One region of the Halomonas sp. BMC6 genome, then DNA from elsewhere that is predicted to be linked to it. Evidence: predicted binding sites of a transcription regulator. Region 1 holds the regulator's gene; the other holds the start of a gene.
What was found. The regulator LexA, encoded in region 1, represses DNA repair genes until DNA is damaged. The targets are predictions, from matches to a motif close to TACTGTNTANNTANACAGTA.
Positions count from the first base shown of each region.

Region 1 (11,905 bases):
GCCAGCTTTGGCGTGTCAGCCACCTTGGGTGGATTGATGGCAGCAGGCCTGGTGTATGTGGCGATTTCCCAGGCGGTGCGGTTGAAAGGCACCGCTTGGCTGCATCGCTTGCTGCCTGCCGTGGTGGTTGGCCCCGTTATCATGGTGATCGGCTTAGCCCTCGCGCCGGTCGCCGTCAGCATGGCCACCGGGGAAACCAGTGACCAGATTGGCTACGGTCAGGCGATTTTTCTTTCCATGGCGAGCCTGCTGGTCACTCTAGTGCTAGCAGTGTTTGGGCGCGGCATTCTGCGCTTGGTGCCTATCATGGGGGGCATCGCGACAGGCTATGCCTTGGCACTCATCATGGGAGTGATCGACTTTACGCCGGTGCGGGAGGCTGCCTGGCTCTCGTTACCCAATTTTACGGCCCCTAGTTTTCATTGGGCGGCCATTCTCTTCATGATTCCTGTGGCGATTGCACCCGCCGTCGAGCACATTGGGGACATGGTGGCCATTGGTTCGGTCACGCGCACCAACTACCTGGAAAAGCCCGGCTTGCACCGAACGCTACTGGGCGACGGTTTGGCCACCACGGCTGCGGCGCTATTTGGCGGGCCGCCCAACACGACTTACTCGGAAGTGACCGGCGCCGTGACGCTGACCAAAGCGTTCAATCCCGCCTACATGATGGTAGCGGCGGTCATCGCGATCGTGCTGGCGTTCGTGGGTAAGCTAGGGGCGCTGCTGCAAACCATTCCTGGCCCGGTCATGGGGGGCATCATGACGCTGCTGTTTGGCTCGATTGCCGTGGTGGGAATGAACACCCTGGTGCGCGCGGGGCAGTCGTTGACGGCGGCGCGTAACTTGGTGGTGGTGTCGCTGATCTTGGTGTTCGGGATTGGCGGCATGCAGTTTGGCGGTGGGCAGTTCACGCTCCAGGGTGTCAGCTTGGCGGCGATGGTGGGCATTGCGTTAAACTGGCTGTTGCCTGCTGAAAAAGAGGGTGAGTGACCCGTGGCGCTAATGGTGAATTATGAGTAATACCCTACACTGCCCGTTTCCCGTATTGGGGGTGGCTGCCTGGAGCGGAACCGGTAAAACCACGCTGCTAGAGAAGCTTTTGCCTAAGCTGCGTGAACAGGGCCTTTCGGTGGCGGTAATCAAACACGCCCATCACCAGTTCGATGTGGATCAGCCCGGGAAAGATAGCTACAAATTGCGCAGTGCTGGCGCAGCGCCCATGCTGATTGCATCGCGCCAGCGTTTTGCGCTCATGCAGGAAACGCCCGGGCAAGAGGAGCCCGATCTTGCCTACCTGTTGACGTTGATGGCCCCCCACGCGCCTGATTTGGTGATAGTGGAAGGGTTCAAGGCTTGGCCCATTCCCAAACTGGTGCTCTACCGCGACGGTATCGGTGATCCGGCGATTTTGTCCGATCCGTGGGCCCAGGCCGTCGCGCTGAGCGGTGAGCCGCCCGTGGCGCTGGCGCCCTCCGTTACGCGCTTGAATTTGAATCAACATGAAGAGATTGCTCGCTGGGTAAGCGAGTGGGTCGACCAACAACGCCGCTCTTTGGCTTGATGATGAAAAGGTGACACCATGCAGTTAACCCACCTGAATGCGCACGGCGAAGCAAATATGGTTGACGTCGGCGATAAGCAAGAAACCCGTCGAGAGGCGGTCGCCTCCGGGCGTATCGTTATGCAGCCCGCCACCTTGAAGTTGCTGAGTGATGGGGCGCTGCCCAAAGGTGATGTGCTGGCCACGGCGCGCATCGCCGGTATCCAAGCTGCCAAGCGAACCCATGAGCTTATTCCGCTTTGCCACTCACTGGCGCTATCCAAAGTGGCGGTAGCGTTCGATATCGACCATGACCAAGGGTGTGTGAACGTGTCGGCCATGTGCCGCTTGAGCGGCCGCACTGGCGTCGAAATGGAAGCGCTGACCGCGGTGTCGGTCGCATGTTTGACGTTATATGACATGTGTAAAGCGGTCGACAAAGAGATGCGTATCGAGGCAATACAGCTGGATAGCAAGCAGGGCGGTCAGCGCGGCGATTACCGCCGGGAAATGAACGCGCCCATCGTCACCGGTGAAGGGGCTGCGGGCGAGGTGAGTCTCGGCGAGCGCTGCGCCTCTCCCTGTGTGCGGGTCAAGTTTCTGGCCGAACTGCGTGAGCGTATTGGTGAGAGCGATCTGGCCATTGGCTTGGACAAGCTGCCAAGTCGCGATGTCGCTGGCTTGAAAGCGGCGCTCAGCGCTCAAGACACGCGTTTTGCCGTACTTGCCGATCAGCGGACGCTATGTGCCATCAACCAGGTAATGGCTAATGACAGCGCACGCATTACCGATGAAGACGAAGTGGCCTTTTTTCCGCCGGTCACCGGAGGCTAAGCCGTGTCCGTTCACGAACCGACAGCGCCAGACATTGCGGTAGCGGTACAGCCCGCGCCATTTTCCATGGATTATGGCTATGAAAGTGCGTTGCGCCAGCGTACTGATATTGGCGCGATCGTTACCTTTACCGGGTTAGTGCGAGATTTCAACGAAACGCCTGACGTCACCGGCTTGACCCTGGAACACTACCCAGGCATGACCGAGCGCACCTTGACACAGATTGCCGAGCAAGCTTGGCAGCGCTGGTCACTGCAAGCGGTGCGGGTCATTCACCGGGTGGGTGATTTGTCCCCTGGGGATCCCATCGTGCGGGTACTGGTCGCCAGCGCGCACCGCCGTGATGCGTTCGAGGCGTGTGATTTCATCATGGATTATTTGAAAACGCAGGCACCCTTTTGGAAGAAAGAGCACTCTAAACAGGGAGCTTACTGGGTGAAAGAGCGCGACACCGACCAGCAGGATGCTGCTCGGTGGTAGTACTCAAGGCTCGTCGTTCAGCTCTTCGATGGTCGGCATTTCGGCGGCCATGATCTGCAGGTGCACGTCCGGCATATGCTGTAAGTGGTTCGCTAGCCAGTGCACCAGCCTTGGCTGAAGCGCATGACGCAAATTGGCCAACGTATCTGCCGGGATCTCGTCGAGCTGGTCATCCAGCCACTCGCTAAAGCTATCTTCGTCCATGGGGCTGGCGCCGCTGGCATCTAGCATCAAGCGCCCGATCCGGCACCAGCCGGTCTCTGTGGCAGCGACCGGCAGAGCCAGAAAGAGGCTGCCCCGGCGGGAAGAGGGCTGGCCAATATCCAAGCCGGGGTGGGGCACCACGCTATTTTGGTTGACGATGCAAGGGGGCTGCGGATAGCGCGTCTCGCAGCGCAATCCCTGGTGGTCGAGCACGAGCATGTCACCATTTACCGGTGCCAGCGGTGCTTGAATACCTAGCTCTTCGGCCAGCGCCTGATGCGCCGCTTGGTGGCGAGCCTCGCCGTGCACCGGCAGTAGCATTTTGGGTCTGACCCACTGATAGAGCTTTTTGAGCTCTTCCTGAGCGGGGTGGCCGGTGGCGTGAAGCTCGGGATGATTCGTTTCATCGAAGAGCGTGACATCGAGTTGCAACAAACGTTTTTTAAGCTGCTCAATGGGGCGCTCATTGCCCGGAATAGCTTTAGCAGAAAAAATGACGCTATCGCCTCGCTCCAAGTCGACGAACGGATGGCGCCGCTGGGCCAAACGCTGTAAAGCGGCGCGAGGTTCGCCCTGGCTGCCGGTGGCAATGATCACGACCTCTTCGGGGGGGAGGTAACCAAGGTCGTGGGCGGGCACTAGGGGCGGAAAGTCGTCCAAGTAGCCAAGGCCTCGGGCCACACTGACCATGCGCTCCATCGAGCGGCCCATCAGGCTAACCCGGCGGCCACATGCCTGGGCCGCTAAGCCGATGGCCAACACCCGCGCCAAATTACTGGCAAAGCAGGACACCACTACGCGGCCTTTGCAGGCTTTCAGCGTGGTGGCCAGTGCCTTGGCGACGTCTCCTTCGCTCGCCGACTGTCCCGGCATGGGGGCATTGGTAGAGTCACCCACCACCAGATCTACCGGCGCCAAGGCCCGAAACTGTGCCGCACTGACCGGCGCACCGATGAGCGGCGTTGGATCGAGTTTCCAGTCTCCCGTGTGCAGGATGCGGTAATCTCCCGCTTGCATCATGATGGCGCAGCTTTCGGGGATGGAGTGGGTAACGCTGAGATAGCGAAGTGTGAATGGACCGCTCTCCACCGCGTCCCCTGGTTCGATGATCTGAATCGCTGCGCTACTGAGCTGGTGTTCGGCAAACTTGTAGCGAAGTAGTCCCGCCGCCAGTGGCGTAGCAAAGATCGGGCAGCCCCATTTAGGCCACAGCCACGCTACGGCACCGATATGGTCTTCATGGCCGTGCGTAATGAACAGCGCCTTAGGTACGATCTTGAGCGCTTCCAAGGTATCCGTGTTGGGCACTTGAAGCGGGGAGTTCGGCAGGTCTTGGCGAATCATCATGCCGCAATCGACGGCGATCCACTGATCGTCGTATCCATACAGCGTAAGGTTCATTCCAATTTCGCCACAGCCACCTAGCGGCAGTAGGCGCAGAGGCGGGCGGCGACGGGGACGAAGTTGAACGCGTGATGGATGCATCAGTTATGAAAAGCCTAGAAAGTAATCCCTTAACTATACGGGATGCGGGGGGCGGGTAACAATCATCGCGGCACCTGACCACGGTGCTTCATCATCCGGCTTACGTTACACTAAGGTCGCTACAGAGTTTACCTGCCGCCCGGCAGGTGCTTGGCGAGCGTGCCGTTAAATACGTTAAGAGTGTTTGTGATGTCTCATTATTACCGGTTAGTTGTTTCCTGCCCAGACCAAGTGGGCATTGTGGCGCGTGTCTCAAGCTTTATTGCTCAGCAGGGTGGTTCCATTACCGAGGCAAGCCAGCACTCGGATTTAGAGACTGGCCGCTTTTTCATGCGTTATGAAATTCTGGCGGACTCACTCGGCATGTCGGCAGAGGCGCTGCGTACCGCGTTCGAACCCGTCGCTGCGGAGTTCGATATGCAGTGGTCGCTGGTCGATACCGAGAAACGCCGCCGCGTGGTGTTGATGGTATCCCGAGAGTCTCACTGTTTGGTCGACTTGCTCTACCGCTGGCAGGCAGGGGAGTTGGATTGCGATATCGTCGGCGTGATTTCCAACCATGACGATATGCGTTCGCTCACCGAGTGGTACGGTATTCCCTACCATCATGTGCCGGTCGATCCTGCCAACAAACAGCTGGCGTTCGATCAGGTGCAAGAGCGGATCGACGCGGCCCGTGCAGACTGTGTCGTGCTGGCCCGCTATATGCAAATACTGCCGCCCTCGCTGTGCGAGCGCTATGCAGGTCGAGTCATCAACATCCACCACAGCTTCCTGCCGTCGTTTGCCGGTGCCAAGCCCTACCATCAAGCCTATGAGCGGGGCGTGAAGCTGATCGGTGCGACATGCCACTACGTGACCGAAGAGCTGGACGCCGGGCCGATCATCGAGCAAGACATTCATCGGGTCAGCCACTGTCATACGCCTACCGACCTCGTTCGGTTTGGTCGCGACGTGGAGAAAGCGGTGCTGGCTCGCGGCTTGCGTTGGCACTTGGAAGATCGCGTACTCATCCACGGCAATAAGACGGTCGTCTTTAGTTAATCGATTCTGGGGGCGCTATGTCCTTTGCACAAAGCGTATTGGCACCGTGGGCGCTCGTGATGAGTGGGTTGTTGTCACTGGGTGTGATGGGCTGGTGCGTTTGGCTGCGCCCCTGGCAACCTCTTCTGGATGATCCGGCGCTTCAGCACCGCTGGCTGGCCGCAACCCTGATCGTCATGCTGTTTTGGCAGCTACGCGCGCAAGCGGTGGATTGGCTGACGCTGCATTTGGTCTTTACGGTGCTGATGACGCTGGTATTCAAAATGCCGTTAGCGCTTATCAGCAACCTGATGATCAACGTTGCCATGGTGGCGATTGGACGAAACGACTGGGCCCTGCTGGGGGCAAACGTGCTGGTCACCGGCATCGTACCTGCCATGGTGACAGGCGTAGTGTGGCGGCTGGTTGATCGCCGGCTGCCGGATAATTTGATGGTCTTTCTGTTTGCCTGCGGCTTTTTTGGTGCGGCGCTGTCGACATTGGGGGGTGGACTGTCGGCGGTGGCGCTCATCCTCATGGCGGGCACTGACCCTGAAGCCGTGTATCTGGCTCAAGAGTATGCCCGCTTTTTACCGCTGCTGATGCCTTCCGAGGCCTTCATTACGGGGATGCTGCTCAGCATCCTGCTGGTCTACCATCCGAACTGGGTGGCCACGTTCAATGACCACCGTTATATCGACTCCCAGTAACGCAGGCGAGTGTATGCAGAGCGTCGGTGAGGATCAGCCCAGTGCCTGACCGTTGCCTCCACGAATTACCCCAACGCCGACGCCTTCGATATCCAGTTGCTGCGTGCGCAGATCGATCTCGATGGGGGCAAAGTCGGCGTTCTCGGCAATCAACGTCACTTGATGCCCCTGGCGTTTAAAACGCTTGACCGTGACTTCGTCTTCTAGTCGTGCTACCACGATCTGACCATCCCGCACGCGGTCGGTACGGTGAACGGCCAGTAAGTCGCCTTCCAAAATGCCGACATCTTTCATGGAGAGGCCGCGTACCCGCAATAAATAATCGGCCTTGGGCGTGAAGTACTCGGCAGGCAACGGGCAGTAACGGTCAATGTGCTCGGCGGCCAGAATCGGGCTGCCAGCGGCCACTTCACCAATCACGGGCAATCCGTTGGGGAGAGGGTCAGCGGCGACCGATGCTGTGGCAGGGGCTGGCGTATCGGCAGGTTCCAGCGGCTCTTGATTAGGCAGGCGGATCCCACGGGACGTATTACGAATAATGCGAATGGCCCCCTTGCGCTCTAACGCGCGCAGGTGCTCTTCCGCTGCATTGGGAGAGCGGAAGCCAAGCGCTTTGGCGATTTCGGCGCGCGTTGGCGGATAACCCAGCTCACCCATGGTCTTAACGATGAAATCAAATACGTGCTGCTGACGTGCTGTGAGTGGACGCGACATACCAAACTCCAAAACAGTGAAAAGACAGTAGCTACATGTCGGCTTAATCAGTATGTGGTTAAGTATACAGTATGTTGCTCTGTCCAGTACATGGCGAGGACCACGAAAGCTAGACAAACATGAAACCCGTCAATGACTAGGCACGAATTGGATAAGAGATTGAGCCAGCAAAGCGAATGGCATAGTATTCAGCGTTGTTTAAAACACCTGTTTTTTGGAGGGCGTTATGGCCCGGTCGGATACGGTAACGCGTATTTTGGATACGGCAGAGGTGCTATTTGCAGAGCGAGGCTTTGCCGAGACGTCGCTGCGCAATATCACTAGCAAGGCGCGGGTCAATTTGGCCGCCGTGAATTACCACTTTGGGTCCAAAAAGGCGCTGATTCAAGCGGTGTTCGCCCGCTATCTTGATCCGTTCTCGGCGCGCTTTCATACCGCACTGGATGAACTAGAGGCGCACTACCAGGGCCAGCCGATTCCCCTAGAAGTGTTGCTGGAAACCATGGCGACTACGGTGCTCGCCGTTCCAGCCGAGCGCAATAGCTTAAAAGTGTTCATGCGACTGCTAGGGTTGGCCTACAGCCAAGCGCAGGGACATTTGAGGCGTTACATCCAGCAGCAGTATGGTGATGTGTTCACCCGTTTTACGGAGCTAGTGCGCAAAGCGACGCCGGATCTGCCGGACGCCGAGCGCTTCTGGCGGCTACACTTTATGTTAGGAACGGTAATATTCACGCTGTCAGGGCTGGATGCACTGCGCGATATTGCTGCCAAGGATTATCAAGAGCAGGTCACGGTGCGTGATTTGGTGCGACGGCTGCGTCCTGTCGTAGTGGCAGCCATGAATGCACCGTTACCCGCTGTGGTTGAAGAGGGTCACCATGGTAACGCCCAAGCTAGCTGAGCTGCCGCCAACACGCGGGGGTTGGATAGAGATCGATACCCAGCGCCAGAGGCTGTGCTGGTGGCAAGGGAACGACATTCAGCATGAGTGTGCGATTTCGACGGGGCTGGCAGGCGTGGGGCAGGAAGAGGGTAGCGGTCAAACACCGCTTGGCTGGCACTATGTGCGAGCGTCGATTGGCCGCGGTTGTCCGGATAACGCCGTGTTTCGTGGTCGCCGCTGGACAGGCGAAGTCTTTTCGCCAGAGCTTGCGACCGCGCACCCCTCGCGCGACTGGATTTTGACGCGCATTCTATGGCTGTGCGGGTTGGAGCGGGGTGTGAACCGCGGAGGGAGCGTGGATTCCCAGCGGCGCTATATTTATCTGCACGGTACCCCCGAGGACCAGCCCATGGGCGAGGCCGCTTCTCACGGTTGCATACGCCTGCGCAATGACGATTTACACTTCTTATTCGACCATGCCCAGCCCGGTACGCCGGTTTGGCTTCATTAAGCCCATTGATGCGGCGTCCTGCCAGAATTTTGACACGCTAAGCGGTTAGTCTAGAATGGCGCCCTTTTTTGTTGGACTCACCACCATGACGCAACCCATCGGCCCGGTCATGCTTGACCTAGAAGGGCCACAGTTATCCAACGCGGAAAAGCGCCTGCTAAAAGATCCCGCCGTGGGCGGTGTGATTCTGTTTGCCCGTAACGTCGAAGACGCTTATCAAGTTCGCAAGCTGTGCGAGAGCATTCGGCGTGTGAGAGGCGATTTGCTACTGGGGATCGATCAAGAGGGGGGACGTGTCCAGCGAATCAAGCAGGGCGTTACCCGGTTGCCCGCCATGGCGCGTCTTGGGGAGCTGTTCGCCAGCGACCCAGTAGCAGGTTTGAACCTCGCCAAAGATACCGGCTGGCTGTTAGGCATGGAAATGGCCGCCTGCGGTCTGGATATTAGCTTCGCTCCCGTATTGGACGTGGAAAGTGGCGTGTCAAGCGTGATTGGTGAGCGCAGCTTCAGCAGTGACCCGCTTCACGTGGCCAAACTTGGTCATGCATTTGTCGAGGGCTTGCATGATGCCGGCATGGCCGCCGTGGGTAAGCACTTTCCCGGCCATGGGGGCGTGGCGGCAGACTCCCACGTGGCGCTACCCGTCGATGACCGAACGCTGGCGGAATTGAAAGCCCGCGACCTCGTGCCGTTTCGCGAGTTGGCGAGTGTCTTGAATGGCGTCATGCCGGCCCATGTGATCTATTCGGCTTTTGACAAACGTCCCGCCGGATTTTCGCCAACATGGCTGGGCATGCTGCGTGAATCGCTCGGGTTCAAAGGGTGTATTTTTTCGGATGATTTGAGCATGGCCGGTGCGCACGAAGCCGGTGGCCCCGCGGAGCGCGCCAAGGCAGCCCTGGCGGCTGGCTGTGACATGCTGCTGATATGTAATGATCGTGCGGCGGCTCTTGAAGTCGTTCACGCCTGTGACGGGGTGTTGAACAAACGTCCTGCCAAATTACGTTACGGCCGCGCAAGGCCAGAGCTCGATGCTTTGGCTGCGCTTGGTCGCTGGCGGCGCACCCATGCCAAACTCGACGCGTTGGCACACTGATTTTTATACCGTTATCTTTTTGAAGGCTTTGTGGAGAAGTAGCATGTCCAAGTTGGATACAGAAGCGCTTGAATCGCTGGATTCCATGCGTGAGTTGATGGATAACGCCGACTGCCTGATTTCGCAAGAACAGGTAGAGCGGGCGCTGGATCGCATGGCAGAGGAGATCACGCGTGACTTGGGCGACAAGCTGCCGGTGTTTTATTGCGTTATGAACGGTGGGCTCATCACGACGGGGCACTTGTTGACACGTCTGGGGTTCCCGCTAGAGGTGGATTACCTGCACGCCACGCGGTATCGGAACGAACTGCGCGGTGGTGAGCTTTTCTGGCGCGTCTCGCCTGAAGTGCCCATGGCGGGACGTCATGTGGTCATCGTCGATGACATTCTGGACGAAGGGGCGACGCTGGCCGCCATCCTCGAATACTGCAAAGAAGCGCAGGCCGCCAGTGTCACGACCGCCTTACTGGTCGACAAGCAGCACGACCGTAAAGCAGTGCCGGGTCTGAAGGCCGACTACTGCAGTCTGGAAGTGGCCGACCGTTACGTTTTCGGTTTTGGTATGGATTACAAAGGCTATTGGCGTAACGCCCCAGGGATTTTTGCGCCTAAGGGCATGTAATACAAAGCGTTGCCTAGCGGGGAGAGAAGCGCCTCGCTAGGCCCGTCTCCGCGATCATGCGGGTCGAAATCTCCTCCACGGAAAACCGCGTCGTATCGATGTAAGGAATGTGCATCGTTCGATACAGCGATTCCGCCTGCTCTACCTCCTGCAAGCATTGATCCATCGAGCTATAGCGGCTGTTGGGTCTGCGCTCATTGCGAATGGCCGATAGCCGACGGGCATCGATGGTCAAACCAAACAGCTTGTGTCGATGGGCTGCCAATGCCTTGGGCAGCTTAAGGTGGCCGTCTTCGTCCAGATCGTCCTCGGTCAGCGGGTAGTTGGCTGCACGAATACCGAATTGCAGCGCGAGATACAACGACGTGGGGGTTTTTCCGCAGCGAGAAACGCCTACCAGAATGATGTCGGCTTTGTCGTATTGGTGCGTGCGTGCACCATCGTCGTTATCCAGTGCAAAGTGGACCGAATGGATGCGATCCATGTAGACATCGTCACTCCCGATGGAGTGAGTGCGACCGACGCTGTAGGAGGAGTGGGTTTCCAGCTCCTGTTCGAGCGGCTCCAGGAACGTCGAAAAAATATCCACTTTGAATCCTGATGCCTGACGAATGACGTTCCGGATGTTTTGATCCACTATGGTATCGATGATGATGGGGCGGTGACCGTCGCGGATAGCGGTGGACTCGATGATCTCGGCCAGCGCTTGGGCTTTCTCCACCGTATCGATATAGGGTTTGGTCAGCATGTTGATCTCGACATCGCTGAATTGGGCCAGCAGGCTGCGTCCCAAACTCTCTGCAGTGATGCCGGTACCATCGGAAATGAAAAAGGCCGTTCGCTTCATAGACTGTTCCGCCAGCTAAGGGTGCATGATGCGTCTATTGTGGGCTGCGTCTGCCGTCAGCACAACGCTTCACCGTCACTACATAAAACGGCTATATCAGTGAGTTGTTGTAAAAATCCTCCACTCCCTTCGCTGTTAGACCAATGGCGAATAGGAACGCGTGGTGCTAGGGTGACAGCGTCTAACAGTGTCGCCCTATGGGGTTGCAACAAAGTCTGAAAGCGAGGGGGTTGCGTGGAAGAGTACATTCTGTGGTTCGATCAGCTAGGTATGGCAGACGTCGAACGCGTGGGTGGTAAAAACGCCTCGCTGGGCGAGATGATTTCCAATCTGTCGGGGGTTGGCGTGACAGTGCCCGGCGGCTTCGCGACCACTGCCCACGCGTATCGCGAGTTTCTCTCCCATGAGGGGCTGAACGACCGCATTAATGACACGCTCGCTCGCTTGGACGTTGACGATGTCAAAGCCCTGGCCGAAGCCGGTAAGACGATTCGTCAGTGGATCATCGATACGCCACTGCCTCCCGCTTTCGAGGCCGCGCTGCGCGATGCTTACGAAAAGCTCCAGGCTCAGCACCCCAGTCTGAAAGTCGCCGTTCGCAGCTCTGCCACTGCAGAAGATCTGCCGGACGCCTCTTTTGCAGGGCAGCAAGAGACCTTCTTGAACATCGAAGGGTTTGCCAATATCAAACACGCCGTGCATGAAGTGTTTGCTTCGCTGTTCAACGATCGCGCCATTTCCTACCGCGTTCACCGTGGCTACGCTCACGAAAACGTGGCGCTATCAGCAGGCGTCCAGAAGATGGTGCGCTCTGAAACCGGTGCTTCCGGCGTAATGTTTACCCTCGATACGGAGTCAGGCTACCGCGATGCCGTCTTCGTCACGGCCTCATGGGGGTTGGGTGAAACCGTGGTACAGGGGGCTGTCAATCCCGACGAGTTCTATGTGCA
Region 1 covers NZ_CAXNSH010000001.1:2,406,404-2,418,308, forward strand. The annotation lists gene AB6K10_RS11545 (uracil-xanthine permease family protein) at 1-993, shown strand, start outside; gene mobB (molybdopterin-guanine dinucleotide biosynthesis protein B) at 1,016-1,564, shown strand; gene moaC (cyclic pyranopterin monophosphate synthase MoaC) at 1,583-2,377, shown strand; gene moaE (molybdopterin synthase catalytic subunit MoaE) at 2,381-2,857, shown strand; gene AB6K10_RS11565 (ribonuclease J) at 2,861-4,462, opposite strand; gene purU (formyltetrahydrofolate deformylase) at 4,736-5,590, shown strand; gene AB6K10_RS11575 (energy-coupling factor ABC transporter permease) at 5,608-6,279, shown strand; gene lexA (transcriptional repressor LexA) at 6,313-6,993, opposite strand; gene AB6K10_RS11585 (TetR/AcrR family transcriptional regulator) at 7,220-7,897, shown strand; gene AB6K10_RS11590 (L,D-transpeptidase) at 7,875-8,390, shown strand; gene nagZ (beta-N-acetylhexosaminidase) at 8,476-9,486, shown strand; gene AB6K10_RS11600 (hypoxanthine-guanine phosphoribosyltransferase) at 9,530-10,108, shown strand; gene AB6K10_RS11605 (pyruvate, water dikinase regulatory protein) at 10,122-10,955, opposite strand; gene ppsA (phosphoenolpyruvate synthase) at 11,190-11,905, shown strand, end outside.

Region 2 (11,905 bases), 240 kb from region 1:
AGCTTGACCAAAGTGATTGGCCTGGGTGCGCGCCGTGGCCAATGGCTGATCTTCTCTGCCGAGGGCGAACAGGCAAGCGCCGCGCTAGATGCCATTGCCGCCGCTGTCGAAGAGGGCTTGGGTGAAAAAGTCACGCCGTTCGACGGGGGCCGCGATGCCACGCCCGCCGCCAACGCCAGCAAGCCTGCCGTGGAGCCGCTGGCCGCCGACAAGCCGCACACCGGCGTGGCAGCCTCCCCAGGATTAGCGATTGCCCCGGTGTTCGTCATTCGCCCGATGCAGTTTGATTACCCGGCGCATGCCAGCGACCCCACCCAAGAGATCGCACGCTTAGAGGCCGCTCTCAAAGAGGGCGCCACCCAGCTGCAGGCGCTGGTACATAAAGCGCCCGGCGGCGAAGTGGCCGATATTCTCTCTATGCATGAAGAGATGCTTGACGACCCCGAATTGCACCAGGCGGCGATTGACGCCATCCGCGAAGGCCGCTCGGCGGAAGCGGGCTGGTGGGAAGCTATCGACACCGCCGCCCACGCCCAAGAGATGCTGGCAGACCGGCTGCTGGCCGAACGCGCCGCTGACCTGCGCGATGTAGGCCGCCGCGTGCTCGGCGTGCTTTGCGACGTTACCCTGCCCGAGCCACCCGATCATCCCTATATTTTGGTGATGGACGATATCGGCCCCTCCGATGTAGCCCGTTTGGATACATCCCGCGTGCGTGGCCTGCTGACCGTTCGCGGCGGTGCCACGGCGCACAGCGCTATTCTGGCTCGCGCGCTGGGCATTCCTGCCGTAGTAGGTGCCGGTGAAGCAGTGATGGCGCTACACAACGGCGGCATGATGATTCTGGATGGCGAGCGCGGCCGCGTGACCTCGCAGCCTTCCGAGGAGCGCCTGCGCCGCGCCGAGCAGCAGTTGCTCGACCAGCAGCAGCGTGAAGCGGACGCCTGGGAGCTGCGCTTCGAGCAAGCGCAAACCCGCGACGGTCATAAGGTGGAAGTGGCTGCCAACCTGGGCAACACCGCCCACGCCGCCGATGCGGTAGAGCGCGGCGCGGAAGGGGTCGGCCTGCTGCGCACCGAGTTCCTGTTCATGGCCTACTCCAGCGCGCCGGATCTCGCTACGCAAATCGCCGAATACCGTGAAGCCACCGATGCCCTCAATGGCCGCCCGCTCGTCGCCCGCACCCTGGACGTCGGCGGCGACAAGCCGCTGCCCTACTGGCCGGTGCCCCAGGAAGACAACCCCTTCCTCGGCCTGCGCGGTATTCGTCTAGCGCTGACCCAACCAGAAGTTCTGGAAACTCAGATTCGCGCGCTGCTCATGGCCGCCGTCGGCAAACCGCTACGCATCATGCTGCCGATGGTTAAAGACGTGGCCGAGTTCCGCGCGGCGAAGGCGATTTATGACCGACTGCTCAAAGAGATCGCCCCCCAGCAGCGCGCTACCGACGTACAGCTTGGCGTGATGATTGAGGTGCCCTCCAGCGCCTTGTTAGCGCCCACGTTGGCCGCCGAAGTCGACTTCTTCTCAGTGGGTACCAACGACCTAACGCAGTACACTCTCGCGATTGATCGCGGCCACCCAGAGCTTTCCGCTCAAGCCGATGGCCTGCACCCGGCGGTACTGCGGTTGATCCAAATGACCGTTGAGGCCGCCCACGCTCACGGCAAATGGGTCGGCGTGTGTGGCGAACTGGCTTCTGATGCCATGGCCGTGCCGGTTCTGGTGGGCTTAGGTGTCGATGAACTCTCGGTGAGCGCACGCCAAATCCCGCTGGTCAAAGCCCGCCTGCGCGAGTTTGATCTTGCCCAAGCCCAGGCCAGCGCCCAGTTAGCGCTGAGCAAAGCCACCAGCGACGACGTCCGCGACGCCTTGGAGGCCAGCTAATGGCAAGAGTTGTCTGTATTACGCTCAACCCAGCGCTGGATCTCGCCTTCAATCTGGATGCGCTGACGCTGGGGCACGTCAACCGCCCCACCGGCGCGCAGCTGGAAGCCGCAGGTAAAGGGGTGAACGTCGCGCGGGTATTGGCAAGCCTGGGCCACGAGGTGATCGTCAGCGGCTTCTTGGGCGAAGAGAACGACGCTCCTTTCAGCCTCGCCTTCCCCCGTTACGGCGTCGAAGATGCCTTTGTGCGAGTGCCGGGCAACACGCGCATCAACGCCAAACTCGCTGAGCAGAGCGGCCGTGTAACCGACATCAACGGCCCCGGCATGCCCATCGAAGCCGCCCATCTGGAGGCTTTACGCACCAAACTAAACGGCCTGTTTGAAAGTAGCGCGCCGCCTGAAGCCGTGGTGGTCGCAGGCAGCCTGCCTCCCGGCATCGACCAGCCCGCGTTTGGCGAGCTGCTTGCCTTCCTGAAAGGTTTCGGGGTGCCGCTGTGGGTGGATACCAGCGGACCGGCGCTGCTCACGGCGATTGCCGCGCGGCCTGCCGCAGTCAAGCCCAACGAAACCGAGCTGGCCGACTGGGCCGGTAGCGCCCTTGATAGCGACCAACAGCGCCAAGCCGCCGCCGAGCGGCTGCACGCCAGTGGAATCGAGCACGCGCTGATTTCAGCGGGTGCAGAAGGCGTTTTATGGGTGAGCCAGCACGGCACTTGGCAATCCACGCCGCCGACCGTTACCGCCACCAATACCGTTTGCGCGGGCGACACCTTTGTGGCCGGCATGCTCCACGGGCTGCTGAGCCAGCACTCGCCCGACGATACGCTTCGTTTCGCCACGGCGCTTTCTGCCGAAGCGGTACGCCATGTCGGTGTGGGTACTTCCCACGCCGATGATTTTGACTCACTCCAACAACAGACCCGGGTACGGCGTCTTGACGACACCCACACCGAGGGAGCCACGCGATGAACCTAATCCTGATTACCGCCTGCCCCAGCGGCATGGCGACTACTTTCCTGGCCGCCAAGCGCCTAGAGCAAGCCGCCACGCGGCTGGGCTGGAACGTTCATGTAGAGATGCACGGCGAGATTGCGCCACTGCAAGCCGCCAGCGCCGAGCAGATTGCTAACGCCGATTTGATCGTCGTGGCCGCCGACCACGTACCCGCCCCGGAGCGGTTCGAAGGCAAGCGGCTATTCCAGGCCCCCATTGCCCGCGCCCTGCCCGACCCCAGCGCCTTTTTAAGCCAGGCCAAGCGGGAAGCACCGATTTACAGCGCCCCGGCAGCCACTGCTGCCGCCCCGGCCAGCAGCGGGAATGGCAAAAAAATCGTTGCCGTCACCGCCTGCCCCACCGGTGTTGCCCACACCTTTATGGCCGCCGAAGCGCTGGCCGAAGCGGGTAAGGCCATGGGCCACCAGATTCGTGTGGAAACCCAAGGCTCGGTGGGCGCGCAAAACAAACTCACGGAAGCGGAAATCGCCGACGCTGACGTGGTCGTGTTGGCCTGCGATATCGAAGTGGATCCTTCACGCTTTGCAGGCAAACGGGTTTATCGCACCTCTACCGGCAATGCGCTGAAAAAGCCGCGCCCGACCCTGGAGGCTGCCTTCACCGACGCCGCTGTTGAAGATGGTGCCAGCGCCGCTAACAGCAGCGCATCGGCCAAGAAAGGCATGAAAGAAAAAGGCGTCTATAAACACCTGCTAACCGGTGTGTCCTTTATGCTGCCCATGGTGGTGGCGGGTGGCTTGTTAATAGCCCTCTCGTTCGTGTTCGGTATCGAAGCGTTCCAGGAAGAAGGCACCCTGGCCGCTGCACTGATGCAGATTGGTGGCGGCACGGCCTTCGCGCTGATGATTCCCGTTCTGGCGGGTTACATCGCCTACTCCATCGCCGACCGCCCCGGTATTGCCCCCGGCATGATTGGCGGTATGTTGGCCGCCGAGATTGGCTCTGGGTTTATCGGCGGTATTTTGGCCGGTTTCCTGGCGGGCTACGTGGCCCTTGCCGTCACGCGCTACGTAAAACTGCCCTCCAGCGTTGAGTCGCTCAAACCGATTCTGATCATCCCGCTGATTGCCAGCTTGGTCACCGGCCTGACGATGATCTACGTGATTGGCGAGCCGGTGGCTGCCGTGCTGAGCGCGCTCACCGGCTTCCTGGAGTCCATGGGCTCGACCAATGCCGTGCTACTGGGCATTCTGCTCGGGGCCATGATGTGCTTCGACCTGGGTGGCCCGGTCAACAAAGCGGCCTACACCTTTGGCGTCGGCCTGTTGGCCTCTGAAACCTACGGTCCAATGGCCGCGATCATGGCCGCCGGCATGGTGCCCGCGATTGGTATGGGTATTGCCAGCTTCGTGGCGCGTAACAAGTTCTCTGCCCCCGAGCGAGAAGCGGGTAAAGCCTCGTTCGTGCTGGGCCTGTGCTTTATCAGTGAAGGCGCGATTCCCTTTGCGGCGAAAGACCCGCTGCGCGTGATTCCCGCCTGTATCGCCGGTGGTGCGGTCACGGGTGCGCTCTCCATGCTGGTGGGTGCCAAACTGATGGCCCCCCATGGCGGTATCTTCGTGCTGCTGATTCCTAACGCCATTACTCCCGCTCTGCTTTACCTGGGCGCGATTGTGGTGGGCTCATTGATCACCGGCCTGGGCTACGCGTTTATCAAACGTGGCGCTGCCCAAGTAGCCGTTGCCAGCTAAAAGCGGCACACTAAGGGCGAGGCAATCTCGCCCTTTTGTTTTTCAGTCAGACATTCAAGACGACCACCACCCCGCTGTTTTATTAACCATTTTTCTTACCATTGATCGCTAACTGTTGTTCTCAAGCGCGCAACATGTAGTATTTTTACATAAATAACAGCGACGCCAAGGGTCGGACACGCCCCGTTAGCGATAACGATGTAAAACAGATGTAAAAACAACAGGACCGCCCGTTATGTTTCAACTCACTCGCAGCGTTACTTGGCAGGCCCTAGAGCGCCTGCGCGATAAAACCGCCAATGACCGCATTCGTGACTACTTTACGAATGACCCGCAGCGCTTCGAAAAAATGAGCCTCCGCGTCGGCGGCCTTTTTCTAGATTACTCCAAGCATCAGGTATCGGATGAAGTGCTGGCTAAACTAATCGAGCTAGCCGACCATTCCGCCCTGGTACAGCGCCGCGCCCAAATGTTTTCTGGCGACATTATCAACGTGACCGAGAACCGCCCGGTACTCCACACCGCCCTACGCCATCTTGGTGATGAACCGGTGTATGTGGACGGCGAAGACGTGATGCCAGAAATCACCCGCACCCGCGAGCAGATCAAGCTGTTCTCGGAAGCGGTGCGTAGCGGCGAGTGGAAAGGCTATAACGGCCAGCGTATTAAAGATGTGGTCAATATCGGCATCGGCGGCTCGGACCTTGGCCCCAACATGGCAGTGCGTGCGCTGTTGAAGTATCGCCACCCAGAGCTGCACTTCCACTTCGTTTCCAACGTGGACGGCACCCATATACAGAAAGTGCTGTCGCGGCTAGACCCCGCCACCACTCTGTTTATCGTCTCTACCAAAACCTTCTCCACCCAGGAAACCCTGCTCAACGCCAAGACGGCGCGGCGCTGGTTCCTGGAGAACGCTGGCGAAGACGCGGACGTGGGCGCGCACTTCATTGCCGCTTCCACCAACCGCAAAGCGGCGATGGAGTTCGGTATTCGCGAAGAGAACGTGTTTGAGTTTTGGGCCTGGGTGGGCGGCCGCTACTCCATGTGGTCTTCCATCGGCTTACCGATTGCGCTCTCGATTGGCTTTGAAGGCTTTATCGAGCTGCTGGAAGGCGCCCATGAGATGGACCGGCACTTTATCGAAGCGCCTTTCGCTCAAAACATGCCGGTCCTTATGGCGCTAATCGGCATCTGGTACATCAACTTTATCGGCGCGGAAACCCAAGCCATCGTACCCTACGACCAAGCGCTCAACCAGCTGCCCTCCTTCCTGCAGCAGTTGGATATGGAGTCTAACGGCAAGTCGGTGGATATTTTCGGCCACCCGGTGAACTACAAAACCGGCCCAATTGTGTGGGGCCAAACCGGCTCCAACGGCCAGCACGCCTTCTTCCAGCTGCTGCACCAGGGCACGCGCTATGTGCCCATCGATTTTATCGCCTCGCTCAAGCCGGAACCGGGCGTGGAAGACCACCACTTCGCGCTACTGACCAACATGCTGGCCCAAGCCAACGCCTTTATGGAAGGCAGCCAAGGCGACAGCAAAGAGCTTAGCCAGCTCGACCCCTACAGCTGCCCCGGCAACCGCCCCTCCAGCACTCTGCTGCTCGACGAGCTAACGCCGAAAAACCTGGGCGCGCTGATTGCGCTCTACGAGCACAAGGTGTTCGTGCAGGGCGTGATCTGGAACATCAACTCGTTCGACCAGTGGGGCGTACAGCTAGGCAAGCGCATCGCCGGTGAAATCAGCGAGCGCATCGACGCCAACGCCGCCGACTTCGACGCTTCTACGCAGGGGCTGCTTGAGCTGGTGCGTGCCCACTTCCCCACCAGCGCACGCAAAGCCGATAGCGCCGAGCCAGCAAGCAGCGATAAAAAACCGGTGCGGAAGAAGCGTTAGGATAAAAAGTAAGTAAGCACAGCGCCTTGGCAGACTGCCAGGGCGCTTTTGGGTCAATGCCTAATGAGTGGCTCTCAACCGTCGACAATCGGCGCGTAGCCGTGGCTTATTTAATATTGTGAAAAGGTGAACCCATGCAGCATCTTCACCAAGCCATCCAGCACTGCCCACGAGTCGCGGTATACGGCACGTTAAAGTACGGCCATCGCAATCATCACTGGCTAAACGGCGCTAACATGCTGGGCCAAGACCGTTTAACGGGAATCACACTTTACGACCTTGGCCCCTACCCAGGCGCTAAGCTCACGCCATCCACAGGCGTTAAGGTGGAAGTGTATGCCATTAACGCCGAACAGCTAGCACGACTGGATGAGCTAGAAGATTACTTGCATCACTCTCCCGCAGAAGGGATGTACGACCGGATGGTGCTGGCAACACAGTATGGCGATGCCTGGTGCTATATCTACAATCCACCGGTTGAGGCAACGTCGCAGATCAAGAGCGGAGAGTGGTAAAACGATTTACAGTAAGGCAAATGCCTCTTCCGTACTCACAACCTCCGCATACTCCCCTGCTAAATTCGCCAGCGACATCGCATGCACCTCTTCGGCAGTGCGATAGGTGCCGGCGTAATCTTGCTTTGCGAACGTGAAGGTGGCATCGCTCACCACATAAGCATCGAAGCCTAAATTCCCCGCCGAACGTACCGTGGCTTCGACTGAATTACTGGTACTGACGCCTACAATGACCAGCTTATGGATGCCGCGTACGCGTAGCCAGCGCTCTAACCCAGAGTGCGTGAACGCATCGGGCACGTTTTTATCGACGATATGTTCGGTAGCGAGTGGCTCAAACGCAGGCTGGAACAGCACGCCGCTCTGCCCGGGCCAAAAAGGCGATTCGGGTGAGCGAGAGAGATGACGCACATGAACCACTGACTGCTGGCTTTGCCGCCAAGTGGCTAGCAGTCGCTGAATGTTGGCTTCGGCTTGCGGGTTATTGCGCTCTCCCGCTTTTTCAGTCGCCATGCCTTGCTGCATGTCGATAATGATCAGCGCCATACGCTGATTCGTCGTCGCGTACATGCTTTCCCTCCTGCAATCATCCAAGTAAGTCGCCCCTCTTTTCCCAAAATACCATTAGCGCTGTCGTGGCTGTACTGCCCGCTTGGTTGCGGTGCTGAGCAAACCCCATATACTGTATTTATAAACATATATATTGATACTACGTATGAGGTGGCAGATGACATCACTGGATCCCTCTCGCGCTACCGTGCATAAAGGGCGCGGTGCAACCTACGACCCACATAACCGCTTTGCCCCTACCCGCAGCGTGGCAGAGGATGACGGCTGGTGGCAGGAAGAAGCCTCTATCTCGCTGGCAACAGAAGTGCGCGAGGAAGCCAGTAAAAGCGCACTCTCTTGGAACAAATCGCCAGATTTACCTTTTGATCGTTCGCTTAACCCGTATCGCGGCTGTGAGCATGGCTGTGTCTACTGCTATGCGCGTCCCTCCCACGCCTATTGGGATTTATCACCGGGGCTGGATTTTGAAACCAAATTGATCGCCCGCCACGGGCTGGTGGAGCATTTAAAAGAGGAGCTTTGCCACCCCTACTATGTTTGCCGCCCCATTAACCTCTCCGGCAATACCGCCTGTTACCAGCCGCTAGAGGCCACCTACCAAACCACTCGCCGCTTGCTGGAATTGCTGTTGGCTTGCCGCCACCCGGTGACGCTAGTGACGAAAAGCACGCTGATCTTGCGGGATATCGATCTACTAGCAGAAATGGCGGAGCATCGCTTGGTGCGGGTGTTCGTGAGCTTGACCAGCCTAGACGCTAACCTAAAGCGCACGCTGGAACCCCGTGCGGCATCGCCGCAGGCGCGCTTGAAAGTGATTCGTGAGCTAAACACGGCGGGAATACCGGTGGGCACGCTAGTATCACCGATTATTCCCGGCCTGACCGACCACGAAATTGAGCGCATTCTGGAAGCCGCCAGCCGTGCCGGGGCGCGCACCGCGACCTGGATGCTGCTAAGGCTGCCCCACGAGGTCGCGCCGCTGTTTGAAGCGTGGCTAGAAGCCCACTACCCCGAGCGCGCCGCTAAGGTAATGAGTTTGATGCGCCAGTGTCGGGGCGGTAAAACCTACGATGCTGCCTTTGGTAAGCGCTTTCGCGGCGAGGGGGTATTCGCTGACTTAATCGCCCAGCGGTTTCAGCGTGCTAGCCGCCAATGGAACATGCAGCCACGCACCGAGCAGGGGCTGAATACCCGTGATTTTCGCCCGCCCCGGGCACAGGGAGATTTATTTGATTAGACTGCAGGAATACCCATCACTAAGAAGACGCCCTCTCCATGTCGCTCAGCAAAACAAAATCCAGCTTTTACCGCCGCCTTTACGTGGCCCACTTGATTGAGCAAGGCGTGGCCAGCGTACCCGCGCTGATGGAAGCCACCGGCATGCCGAGGCGAACCGCCCAGGACACCATTACGTCCTTGGGGGAATTGGATATTGAGTGCGTATTTGAAAAAGGCCACGGCGAGCGCCACAACATTGGCCACTACACCATTAAGCAGTGGGGAGCGATTGACCCGCAGTGGGTGGCATCGAACGCTGAGCGGATGGGGCAGGCATTGGGCTATCGCTAGCCTCGTCAGGCTCTGCCCACGCAAGGCGCGCTGTGTTTAACGTCACGCTGAGCGAGCTTGCGACCATCGCCAGTACGGCGGCCAAGGGCGGTACCGCCATCATGATCACCAGCCCAAGCGCCAGCGTGTTATAGAGTGCCGAAAACACTAGGTTTTGTACCATGACTCGGCGGGTGCGCTTAGCCAGTGCCAATAGCCTTACGATACCGCTCACCCCAGGCCAAAGCAGCTGCGCGGCGGCTCCTTCGCGGGCGGCTTCGCTGGCTTGCATGGGGGCGACGCCTACCCCGGCTTCGGCAAGGCTCAAGGTATCGTTCACCCCGTCGCCCACATAGAGCGTGGGCGATGGCAGCGCTTTGAGCAGCGCAGCTTTGGCTTCCGGCGAACGCTGGGCGTAGCACGCGTTTTTTGCTAGCCCCACCTGCAGGCCAAGCCAGCCCACCGGCCCCTGGCGGTCGCCGCTGATCAGCGCCACGATGTACCCTGAGCGCTGTAGTTCGGCAAGGCTCGCTGTCGCATCGCTTACCGGCTGGTCGGCACAGTAGAGCGTGGCAAGCCAACCGCGGCTGTTGGCTACTACCACCTGTGAAGCAAAGGCGTAGTCAGGGTGTTGGGCGTTATCTGGCAACGATGTGCCCAGCTGCTGCTCTATCCATGCGGCGCTACCTGACCACCATCGCTCTCCGTTTTGAAACGTTGTTTGCTGGCCTTTGCCGGGATGCTCCTCAAGATGAAGTACTTTATGAAGTGCCTTGGGCGGCGTTGCTGTTTCAGCCTTGTTCGCCCAGTCCAGCAAACCGCTGGCTAGCGGGTGTTCGCTTTGGCTGACGGCGCTGTGCAGCATCGTCTGAAAAATCGTGAGATCTTCGCCCTGGCGCAGTGCGGCGTGCACTACCTGATGCTGACCCCGGGTGAGCGTACCGGTTTTATCGAAGGCAATGCCGCGTACGTTCGCCAGGGTTTCAAAAGCAGCAGGGTCGCGAAGCGCAATGCCCTGCTGTAACGCTTGGCTGCTACCGGCAAGGCTTGCCAGCGGAACCGCCAGCCCCACCGCGCAGGGGCAAGCCACCACCAAAACAGACAGCGCACGCACAGCAGCGTCTTCTAGACCAAGGCCCAATAGCAGCCCGAGTGGGAGTGTCAGCACAGCCAGCAGCAGCGCTACGGGGCTTAGCCATGAGGCAAAGCGGTCGGCCAGCTTGTGCAATTCGCCCTTTTTTGCCTGGGCGCGGCGCATTTGCTCGCACAGTTTATCCACCCGCCGCTGGCCGACGGTGGCCGTCACAGTCACCTTCAAAGGCGCTGCGTTTAGCCCCGCCGCATAGCGGCAGCCCGCATAGACGCGCTGCCCAGCATGCAGATAACAGGGCACGCTTTCCCCAGTGAGCGTGGCGGTATCCAGCCAGCCGGGCGTTTCCAGCAGTCCATCCAGAGGCACCTGCTCACCAGGGGGCACTTCAATCACGGCTTCTATGGAGACTTCCCCAACGGGCTGCGTGTCGCGCTGCCCGCCTTGGCAAACCACCACATCAGCTTCCGGCAGCCTTAGTGCATCAAAGGCTTTAAGCCCCCGTTGCCTGCACAGGGTTTCGACCAGCCGGCCCACCAGAAGCAGCACAATCAGCATCACCGCAGTATCGAAATAGACCTCTGAAGAGCCGCGCAGCAGCAGCCCTACCGATACCGCCATGGCGCCAAACACACCCAGGCTTATCAATACATCCATGCCGGGACGTCGGGCCAATAGCGTGCGCCACCCCGCTCGGTAAAACGGAAGGCCGGAATAGAGCACGACGGGCAGAGAAAAGGCACCGGCCACCCAAGCAACGACCAGCTCTATGGTGGCATTGGGCAGCGCGCCCACGTAGATCAGCAGCGATGCCAACATGGTCCACATACCCAACACCGCACCTACAATCAGGCGCAGCGTGAGGTAGCGGCTCTCTTGGGCTAAGCGCTGCTGGGCATCTTGCACTGGCTCTAACTCGCTCAGCTGATAGCCCAGCCGTTTCACCACGGGGGCTAACGCCGCCAACTGGGTTGCTGCGGGAGTGCCTTTCACCCATACCGTTGCAGTAGGGTAATGAACGCTGGCCTCAGCGACTCCCGGCACGCGGGCTAGCGCGCCCTCTACCGCCAGCGCACAGCTGGTGCACCACATGCCATGAAGCGTATAGAGCGGTGCGTCGTCATTAGCAGGCGAGTCACTGTTCACGGTTACAGACAAGGCGGCACGCCAATGATGGGTAGCCCCGCAAACGCCACGCCAAAGGCAGAAAACAAGTAGAGCCAACCGGATACCACGGCATGAAAGCGCTGACGCCCCTGATGCTGCTTGGCTGTGCGGCAGCACCCCCAGGCCAACAGCACAAGCCCAGCAGCACAGAGAAGGGTAAAACCGCCCAGACCTGCGTTGAGCAGCGTGAGTGATCTTGCCTCCGGCGACGGTGGATTTACCGCACAGGCCACCGATAGGCCGCTATAAACGGCCACAAACCAAACGCTCCAGAGCGTTAGCCCCACTATCAAATGGATAGGGTGGGTAAAGTTCAATCGTTCCATCGCCCTACCCTCCTAACACGCGGGGCAGCACCGCCAGCGCCCCTATGAGCAGCCCAAAGGTGACCACGTTATAGCGCCAAAGCAGGGCTACTACGCCCGGCTCGAAGGGAGCATGAGCGCCCACATAGCCATAACCCACACGCAGGCCTTGAAGCACGGTCAAGACGACCGCTAAACCGCCGTGGAACAGGG
Region 2 covers NZ_CAXNSH010000001.1:2,168,752-2,180,656, reverse strand. The annotation lists gene ptsP (phosphoenolpyruvate--protein phosphotransferase) at 1-1,887, shown strand, start outside; gene pfkB (1-phosphofructokinase) at 1,887-2,858, shown strand; gene AB6K10_RS10480 (PTS fructose-like transporter subunit IIB) at 2,855-4,594, shown strand; gene pgi (glucose-6-phosphate isomerase) at 4,830-6,497, shown strand; gene AB6K10_RS10470 (gamma-glutamylcyclotransferase family protein) at 6,632-7,012, shown strand; gene AB6K10_RS10465 (cysteine hydrolase family protein) at 7,019-7,582, opposite strand; gene AB6K10_RS10460 (PA0069 family radical SAM protein) at 7,740-8,819, shown strand; gene AB6K10_RS10455 (winged helix-turn-helix domain-containing protein) at 8,858-9,151, shown strand; gene AB6K10_RS10450 (cation-translocating P-type ATPase) at 9,072-11,378, opposite strand; gene AB6K10_RS10445 (hypothetical protein) at 11,369-11,713, opposite strand; gene ctaD (cytochrome c oxidase subunit I) at 11,718-11,905, opposite strand, start outside.
Region 2: a site for LexA is predicted at 7,693-7,712, ahead of AB6K10_RS10460 (PA0069 family radical SAM protein). Genes of this name have one in related genera too.